Regions from separate parts of the Sporolactobacillus sp. Y61 genome, predicted to be linked through region 2. Evidence: predicted binding sites of a transcription regulator. Region 2 holds the regulator's gene; the other holds the start of a gene.

Region 1 (4,961 bases), 380 kb from region 2:
AGAACGGCCAGACAAATGAAGGGGTCATTGGCTAAAATTTCCAGAACGAGTGAACGCCTGCGTCGCCAGGCGGAAAAAATCGTCATTGAGAAAAATGAACTGACCGAGAAAATATCAAACATGCAGCTGGATTTTTTCAAAAAGAAAGAAAAAGTCCGGAAGCTTTCACGTCAGATTCAGCAGACGAATTATCTCGTACGTGACAACCTGTATAAATTCATGATGTTCATTAAAAAAGAAAAAGCATGAACAGAAGCGTGTGCTCTTGTCCATGCTTTTTGTCTGAATTAACCTGTTACTGTTTCAAAACGCGGAGCTACGTTGATCCGCACATTTCCGTGTACGGCTTTTGCGATCATGCAGTCTTTTTCAGCCTGTCTGATGCAGAAGGACAGCCTTTCACGCAGATGATCAGTGATTTGTCCGGAAAGACAGATGATCGGCCGGTGTGTCACACTTTCAAAATGAAGTCCCCCTTTTTTGGTTACTGAACCTTCCGACTGAATAGAAATATGGTCATAAACGATGTTTTCCTTATGCAGTCTAATGCCAAGCGTGATCATATAGCAGGAAGAAAGTGCACTGAGCAGCAGTTCATCAGGATTTGTTCCTGTACCGGCTCCCCCCATCGACGGATCGACGGAAATCACATTTTCCAGATTGCCGGCTTTGATCCGGCCGCTGCCGTCCCAGGAACCACGCCAGCATCCGCCGGCATGGAAGGTAAAATCAGTCAAAATATCGCCTTCTTTAATTCGCTTTCTTTCATTATAAAGGATTGTCCGTTGTCGCTGCAAAAACGGGGATTCGATGTCTGAACAGGCAAAACCTGACGTGCAGTTTTGTACAGACATCAGTGGAGGAGGTTCATGATGAATCAAAAAAATGTTGCCGTCCGCTGGCTGTGGCTGGTGCTTGTCAGTGCACTGCTGTTTCTGATCTTCGTTCTGCTTGTGCGGGTCCCGGAGGTCCGTTCTCTGGACAATCGCCTGATCCAGGCACTTGATCCGTTCAGGACAGACACCCCTATTTTTTTCTTCTCTAAAATAACGGATTTTGGGGCGAGCCGGCTGTTAATCATCATTATTATTCTGACTTCTCTTTTTCTTATTTATAAAAAGAGATTTGTGGCGCTGGTTCTGCTGCCGCTGGCTTTCTGGGCTGAACGGGGAATGAATTCACTTCTGAAACATTGGGTGATGCGGGATCGCCCTGATTTTCCCCACCTGGTCCATGAGACAGGTTACAGTTTTCCCAGCGGCCATGCCATGAACGCTGCCACAGTCTATGGACTCCTTATAATTCTGATTGCTCCGCTGATCCGTCACAGGTCCATGCGCAGACTCTGGATCGCGCTTTGTCTGGCGATGATCGTTCTGATCGGTTTCAGCCGGCCGTTCCTTCGTGTCCATTTTTTTACAGATATTCTTGCCGGTTACTGCATGGGCGGCGTATTTGTCGGAATAACTGCACTGATTGTCATTTTTATTGATTCCAGGCGCGGATGCCGTTAAGATGAAAATAAAGTGAAACTTCAATCAGCCGGGATTTTCGGGCGCACAGATCGTGCCCGTGCAGGCATTGCAACAGGACGTCCTCGTTTTTAGCCTAGGCCCATCCCCCAATGATTGTTTGTTGAACCCATCGGGCTCCTGCGGGCAGGTATCCCCCGCCTGGGCATGTTTACGGCCCGTCCTTCACTTCTTTATCGTCCATACGCCGCAGCCGCATCTCGACGGAGTTCATCCTGTCTTCGGACAGGTCACAGAGGGACTGGATACGGTTCGAGCAATGAAAAACGGTGATATCATGATCAATTGACAGTCCGGGATCAGGAAGACTAAAAAAGAAAGGGGCATGTACCATGCCGAAAAGTAATGTTGGTTTGCAGATTCTTCCTTTTTCAAAAGAAAAAGAGACATATGGCCTGGTCGACAAAGCGATTGAGGAAATTCAGAAATCAGGGGTGAAATATGAAGTTGACGCCCTGGAGACGGTCATGGAAGGGGAACTGGACGACCTGCTTGAAGTCGTAAAAAAAACAATTTATGCAACGGTTGAGGCAGGCGCCGATGAAGTTGCAGCTGAAGTAAAAATTCATTTCCGGCCGCAGGGCACATCGATTGAGGAAAAAGTTGGAAAGTACCGGAAATCCTGAGAAAAAGAAGGCTGTCGCAGGGCTGTCAGCAACAACTATATAGCTGTTTACAAAATGAATGAAGCAACTCAGGCGGTTCATATTGACCGCTTTTTTTTATGGTACTCAGGATGATAGGAAACCGGTTCAGGAAGGTTTTCAGAGTAAAATGTAGAATATAGGTGGGAACAAACGTTCTCTTTATGTTATAATAGAAAAAGTTCGATTGGTTGTGATCGGATAAAAGTTTTTGAGGGGGAATGCTGATGTCGGTACGATTTATACTGGGACGCCCCGGCACTGGGAAAACGACAGCCTGTATGCAGGAAGTCATCAGCCGGCTTCGGGAAAATCCATCCGGACCGCCGCTGATTTATCTTGTACCGGAACACATGACCTTCAGTATGGAATATCAGTTTGCCAGAGCTGTCGGCACAGGCGGCATGACGCGGCTGAATGTCTACAGTATTCCCCGGCTTGCACTGCGCGTCCTCCAGCAGTCTGGAGGGATCACACGGATCCATCTGAATGGAACAGGTGTCGCCATGCTGCTTCGCAGAATTGTTGAGCAAAGCCGGGGTGAGCTGCGTTTATTCCGTAAAGCATCGGAACAGAACGGCTTCTATGATGTACTTAAAGATACGGTGACAGAGCTCAAACGTTATTGTCTGACTCCGGAACGTCTTTCCACTCATGCAAAGGAAGTCGATGAGGAGCATGATGGAGACCGGCTGCTCGGGGACAAGCTTCACGATCTGTCACTGGTCTATCAGTCTTTTGAAGCAGAACTTGAAGGAAAGTACCTCGACAGCGATGATTATCTCCAGTTAACCGCAGGGAAAATGAAGAAAACAGATTTTCTGAAACAGGCGGAAGTATGGGTTGACGGATTCCAGACCATGACACCGGAAGAACAGCTTGTCACAGAGGAACTGATGGAGACTGCAAAACGGACAACCGTTATCATCGGGGCGGATAAAGCCTATGACAGGCCGCCCGACGAGTTCTCCCCGTTCAGACATCCTGCACTGCTCTATATTCAGCTGCATGCCTGGGCAGAGGAAATGCAGCTTCCATCTGAACCGCTGATCATTAAAAGCAGGGTCGTTCGTACGCAGAAAAGAGCCCTGAAGCATCTGAATCTGTCATTTGGACGGTATCCGCTTGCGACATGTGATCAGACTGATGGTATTGTTCTGACTGAAGCCGTTAATAAAAGGGAAGAAATTGAACAGGCGGCAAGGGATATTATTGCTTTGACACGCGATCACGCCATCAGATATCGGGAAATAACGGTTCTTGTGCGGGATCTGGATCAATATGCCGATCTGATAGAAACGATATTCGGAGATTACGGGATTCCGATTTTTATCGATCAAAAGAAATCGATGCGCCATCATCCGCTGATCGAACTGATCCGGTCCGCCCTGGAGGTAGTGCAGCAGAACTGGCGCTATGAGCCAGTATTTCGCTGTGCCAAAACGGACCTGATTCATCCCGCGGGTATCCCCCTTTCTGAAGCACGGGAGGCCATTGATGAACTTGAAAACTATGTGCTTGCCTATGGCATATATGGCCGGAAAAAGTGGACGGAAAAGAAGCCGTGGGATTACAGAGTGAATCGCGGGCTAAAAGAAGAGCCGGGGAAAATGTCGAAAGAAGAGCGGGAGGCACAGAAGCGGATTAACCACCTTCGTGCTCTGATTGCCGGGCCTCTGCAGGGTTTTGAGCAGGAACTGAAATCAGCCAAAAATATCCGGGATAAATGTAAGGCAATCTACGATTTTCTGATCGATCTCATGATACCGGATAAACTGGAATGGCTGGCAAGAGATGCGGAAAAAAAGGGGCAGCTTGAAGAAGCAAAAGAACACGGGCAGGTCTGGAAGGCCGTCATCGACATGCTGGACCAGTGTGTGGAAGGAGCAGGCGATGAACCGCTGTCGCTCGATCTTTTTACGAAAATCATTGATACCGGTCTCGATCAGCTTGAATTCGCCCTCGTACCTCCTGCACTGGATCAGGTACTGGCAGGCAGTCTGGACCGGATGCGCTCAACTGAACTCAAAGCCGTTTTTCTGCTTGGCGTCAATGAGGGCGTCCTTCCGGCAAAACCTTCCGAACGCGGCCTGTTTTCAGACGAGGACCGGACACTCCTGGAAGAACGCGGATTGCATGTTGCTGAGGGTGATAACGGACAGATGTCCGGTGAAAATGAACTGTGTTTCCGGGCTCTGTCACTCCCGACGGAAAGGCTGTTCCTGTCTTATCCATTAGCCTCGGAAGCAGGAGAATCCATGAAGGCTTCTCCCCTGATCGGCAGGATCAAACGTCGTTTCCCCGGACTTAAAGTGAGGTTGTCGCCATCGGAGCCGCGGGCGCTCTCCGAAGAGAACCAGATGCAGTTTATCAATGCACCAGGGAAAACGATAAGTTATCTTGCCGCACAAATCAGAGAATGGCAAAAGGGATACGGCATGTCCGATATCTGGTGGGATACATATAACTGGTATACGTCACGGGTAAAATGGAAAGATACCGCACGCAGGCGTCTCTCGGGTCTGTTTTCGCGAAATGAAGCCTCTCTCAGTCCGGCATCGGCCAGGGCACTCTACGGAGAGACGATTCAGGCAAGTGTATCGAGGATGGAACGCTTCAACGCCTGCCCGTTTTCCCAGTTTGCCTCCTACGGACTGGGCCTCAGGGAGCGTGAGGTTTTTCAGCTCGATGCTCCGGATATCGGGCAGCTGTTCCATCTGGCCGTAAGAAAAATGATCGAAGAAATTATGTCTCATCACATGACCTGGAATGACCTGTCAGAAGG
Region 2 (4,961 bases):
TTAAAAGACCGTATGGATTTATCCATTCCATGGACCCATTCCCCCTCCACCAGATTCTTAACCCGAAATTCCCCCTGAGGAGACATCACCTGAAGCACCTCTTCATTGGCTCCGCTCGTGCGATTCATTATTGCACAAGCCTGTTCCCCATTCGTTGAAAATAAAACGGTCAATCCAGTAAATAAACCGGTTTCATTTTTCTGAGCACGGACAGTCAGAACATGAACAGGACCCCCCAGGACGTATCGAATGGTGTCAACGACATGAATAAAATCATCAAACACAAACGTTCGCACATCCTTTGGATCGTTTACTCTGTTTTTTTGAAGAACAACCATCGTTTTGTTTTTGACCGCTTTTGCTTCACTGTTCAGCGGAGCATAGCGGCGGTTAAAGCCTGTCATCAGCATGACATGTTTTCTTCTGGCAAGTTCAGTCAGCTCTTTTGCTTTTTCATAACTGTCAGCAATGGGCTTATCGACGTAAACAGAAATGCCGTGATTCAGTAATTCAGTGACCAATTTCGGATGAGCGAGTGTTGCAGCATGGACAAAAGCCACTTGAATGCCACTATGAATCAGCTGGTCAATTTGTGAATATACATGCTGCCACCTGTAACGCTGACCAACACGCAGCAGAGTTTCCCTGTTTCTCGTACAGATGTGACACTCTATACCCTCTTTTTTGGACAAAACCGGCAAATAGGCTTTTGAGGCTATAGATCCGATACCGACAATTCCGACTTTTAACACATAATCCCTCCTGTAAATACGTTTATAAAAGGAAAAAGAACCCGATATGGGTTCTTCGTCCTCACTTCATCTGATTGTTGATGGCTTTCATCATCTGATTGAGTTTCTTTTGCGATGGGTGCTGTCCCATTTGTGTCATCATGACGCGAAGCATCTGTTCATTAATCGGCGGATTCTTTTTTAGGTAGTTCATCATATATTTACGGGCAATCAGAAAGCCAAGAATGACCCCTGCTGCAAGACAGAGTACGCCCACTAATATGTATAACCAGAGCATGTGCCTGTTTCCTCCTTGTGCCAACTATTCTACCTCAGTTTACACTAACACAGGAAAAGCGGTCAACCTTGCATCAGTGAAATTCCGCGTAAAAAAAGAGAAGGCCCGATCCTGTATTATATCAGGACCTTACCTTCTTCTGAAGGAGGATGAAAAATAACCGGTCGGTGAAAGGCAAGGTAGTTCACCGAGAGGAAATTCACATATTTTAATCGGCATCGCATAATTGCGATACACGCGATTAAACGAGTTTGATATTGTATCACTACAATGGATTTTTATGACCCTTTGTTATATAACAGTATACCACAAAAAAACTGCCATGCAAACAGGCAGAGAAAAAAATTATTACTTTTAAAACATTGGAGATGCCGCCGCATCAATCGATTCATTGCCTTCTTTAGATTTTTCGGAACGTCAGTCAAGTCATCCAGCGTAAAAGGTACGACACCCTGATGGTTCACGAGTGGCCATTTTAAAGGTTTACCCGATTATTCATACTTGTCTGTGAATTAGGGGTTGCGAAAAAACAGGTTTTGCTGTTTACATGGTGGCATTTATCCCAGGCCTGAATCTTAAAGCACAGGTATCCTGCCATAAACATTTTTATTTATGTACAGGAATAAACAATTCCTGGTCCGGCTCAATGTGATTTCGGGTGATCCTGTTATGATCCTCTACCCACTGAATGAAACCATTTCTGGTTAATCCAGGCGTTTCCTGCCCGTATTGTCCCGCTATGGACCATAAAGTTTCACCTTCATGGACGGTTATTGCTTTATATGAATCATTATCTGCAACAACGTTCTTCGCCATTAAAAGAAAAAGGGTTATCGAAAGGATAATAAAAACAATGATATATGAAGTACCTGATTTTTTGTGTTGCTCTCTTGTATTCATTTCACATTCCTCCATGTATATACGAATTTACGTTCCCGGGAATATTTGTTCTTCTTTATTGTAATCAGCACATTTGTTCGTGTCAATCATTCGAACGAATGTTTGCATATAAATTTTTTGGATGTTATAATAAATGGTAGAAAAAAGGGAAAAGGGGCAGTATGCAGTATGATAAAACTCTCTAATCGGCAGCAAGCTATTCTGGACTTCATTAAACATGAAGTCGCAACAAAGGGTTACCCACCGTCCGTACGTGAAATATGCGATGCTGTAGGACTTGCTTCAAGTTCAACCGTTCACGGGCATCTCGCACGACTTGAAAAAAAAGGACTGATCCGGCGGGATCCGACAAAACCCCGTGCCATTGAAATTCTGGATCAGGATGACGATACATATAAAGAAAAAGCTGTACCTGTACCCGTAATAGGAAAAGTGACTGCAGGTATGCCGATCACCGCTGTTGAAAACATTGAAGAATATTTCCCGGTACCGCGTTCTATGGTAGAGGATGATGAAGTTTTTATACTGAATGTCACCGGGGAGAGTATGATTCAGGCAGGTATTCTTGATGGAGACAAAGTCATTGTCCGCAAACAGAGAGCAGCTGAAAATGGAGAAATTGTTGTTGCGATGACTGAGGATAATGAGGCAACCGTTAAGCGTTTCTTTAAAGAAAAAGACCACATCCGTCTGCAACCGGAAAATCCTGCGATGGATCCCATTATTTTAAATAATTGTGTCATTTTAGGTAAAGTGATCGGTGTTTTCCGTGATATACATTAACAGCGGAATCTAAGATGCCCGGAAGAAACAGACATCAGGTTTCTTTCGGGCACTTTATATGTATTTGTCAAATCCTGCATCATGACAGCGTGTACATACTTTTCGAAGTTGGGTACAATAGAGATATAAAGAATGGAGGGATAGAAAATGAATGAACAATTAAAAAAGATTTTTCTCACGGGTCTCGGCGCGACCCTGGCCAGTAAAGAGAAAGCGGATCAGCTGTTTGGCAATCTGTCTCATAATGGCAGTGCAGCAGCAGATGAAGCGAAAGCTTATTTATCAAAATTGAGTGATAAAGGTCAAACTAAGACGGATCAGTGGCAAAGCGACATGAAGAAGGATATTCGTGAATCGATTGCTGATCTTGGGTTTGTTACTTCAGAGGAGTATCAGAAGCTGGCTGAACGTGTACAGATTCTGGAAAAAAAACTTGCTGAATCTGAAAAAAAAAGGCTCGACAGATGATACGGAATCGCCCAAACAATAAACTTCAGCAAGGTGAGGATCATGATTGGAAAACGCATACGCCACATGAAAAGATATCGAGAGATTGTTACGATTCTGGTTAAGTATGGGTTTGGCTACATGGTCCGGGATGTGGGTCTGCTCCATCTCCTGTCGCTTCCAAAACAGATGGTATCAGATTTTTCAGGGAACGGCAGCAACCGTAAGCCGGTCGGGCGAAGAATTCGACTGATGTTTGAGGAACTCGGGCCAACATTCATCAAGCTCGGCCAACTGCTTAGTCTGCGTTCGGATATTATACCTGAAAATATAGCTAATGAACTGCGAAAATTACAGGATCGGGTGACTCCAATCGATCCTGCTTCGATTAGACATGTGATTCATGATGAATTTGGTTTACCTCCGGAGAAGATTTTTGCCTCTTTTGATGACAACTGTCTGGCTGCTGCTTCAATAGCACAGGTTCATCGGGCGACATTGAAATCCGGTGAAGAAATCGTCGTAAAGATCAGACGGCCAAACATAGAAAACATCATTGTAAATGACATCGATATCCTGCGTGATCTTACTGCTCTTCTGGAAAGGCACTATCAATGGGCAAAAGACTTTCAAATCAGCGCATTGGTGGAAGAATTTTCAACCGCTATCCGCAGTGAGATGGATTATTTCAGAGAAGGTCGAAACACGGAGAAACTGAACCGTTACTTTTCAGATAATGAAAATATCATCATTCCCAAAGTATTTTGGAAGTACTCAAGCAGCAAGGTCCTGTCACTCGAGTACATTCACGGTGTTCGATTCAATGAACTGCTTCATCTTCATAACGATAAGTTTAACAGCAGAGAAATCGCTGAAAGACTGGTTCAGTCATTTCTGGATCAGGCACTGGTCGTTGGTACGTTTCATGGTGATCCGCATCCTGGTAACCTTTTTTTCTTTCCCGGAAATAAAATCGCCTATATTGATTTCGGGCAGGTTGGCATTTTGAATGATGAAATGAAACAGAATTTTGCCAACCTGATTATTGGACTGATGAACGGCGATACAAATCTTCTTTACCGTACCATTTTCCATATGTCGGTCATGCCTGCCGATCTGGATGAGCGGCAGTTTAAGGAAGATCTGGAAATGCTCAGAGATAAATACTATGACCTCCCCTTTAAGGACATTCATATAGGAAAGGTCATACAGGAGATTTTTGAAACAACCAAAAGGTACCATATCTCGATTCCTAAAAACTATTCTCTTCTCGGTAAAGCCCTGATTACTCTGGAAGGGCTCATCACCAGACTGGATAATCAGTTCAGTATTCTGGAATTTGCTGAACCATATGGTCGAAAACTGATGCTTAACCGTCTGAATCCGGAGCGAGTCGGCAAACTGCTCTGGAACAGAATCTTCGAAGCTGCAGAAAACAGTACCCGTCTGCCCGCGCTCCTGAAAAAAGCACTGACTCACCTGAACAGAGGCCAGACACATGTGGAAATGGAACTCCCGCAGCTCGAACAGCTTCTTTCAAAACTTGACCGGGTAGCCAATCGTATCTCGTTCAGTATTATACTCCTCGCATTCAGTATCATCCTGACAGGACTTATGATCAGTGAAACGTTTGGAAAACACCCTTTTCTCATAAATATACCTGTCCTTGACATTGCTCTTGCCATAGGTTCTTTTATGTTCCTGCTCATCCTGCTGGCTATTTTTCGATCGGGGAGATTTTGATCAGACATGAAGTAAAAAGGTTCGTGTACCAATTGTATGATCCAAATCTCCGGCAAATT

What was found. Region 2 encodes LexA, which represses DNA repair genes until DNA is damaged. Its sites were predicted from a motif close to CGAACATATGTTCG; they were not measured.
Region 1: addB (helicase-exonuclease AddAB subunit AddB) is a predicted target of LexA. The motif match lies at 2,323-2,336, and genes of this name have one in related genera.

What each region holds. Positions count from the first base shown of each region.
Region 1 is NZ_CP159510.1:1,850,460-1,855,420, forward strand. It holds gene ABNN70_RS08780 (hypothetical protein) at 1-249, shown strand, start outside; gene ABNN70_RS08785 (OsmC family protein) at 288-737, opposite strand; gene ABNN70_RS08790 (phosphatase PAP2 family protein) at 873-1,514, shown strand; partial or broken gene ABNN70_RS08795 (peptidylprolyl isomerase) at 1,702-1,821, shown strand; gene ABNN70_RS08800 (thiamine-binding protein) at 1,865-2,158, shown strand; gene addB (helicase-exonuclease AddAB subunit AddB) at 2,404-4,961, shown strand, end outside.
Region 2 is NZ_CP159510.1:2,232,319-2,237,279, reverse strand. It holds gene ABNN70_RS10565 (Gfo/Idh/MocA family oxidoreductase) at 1-752, opposite strand, end outside; gene ABNN70_RS10560 (YneF family protein) at 814-1,029, opposite strand; gene ABNN70_RS10555 (LysM peptidoglycan-binding domain-containing protein) at 1,636-1,929, opposite strand; gene lexA (transcriptional repressor LexA) at 2,098-2,712, shown strand; gene ABNN70_RS10545 (hypothetical protein) at 2,860-3,180, shown strand; gene ABNN70_RS10540 (AarF/UbiB family protein) at 3,223-4,902, shown strand; gene ABNN70_RS10535 (hypothetical protein) at 4,903-4,961, opposite strand, start outside.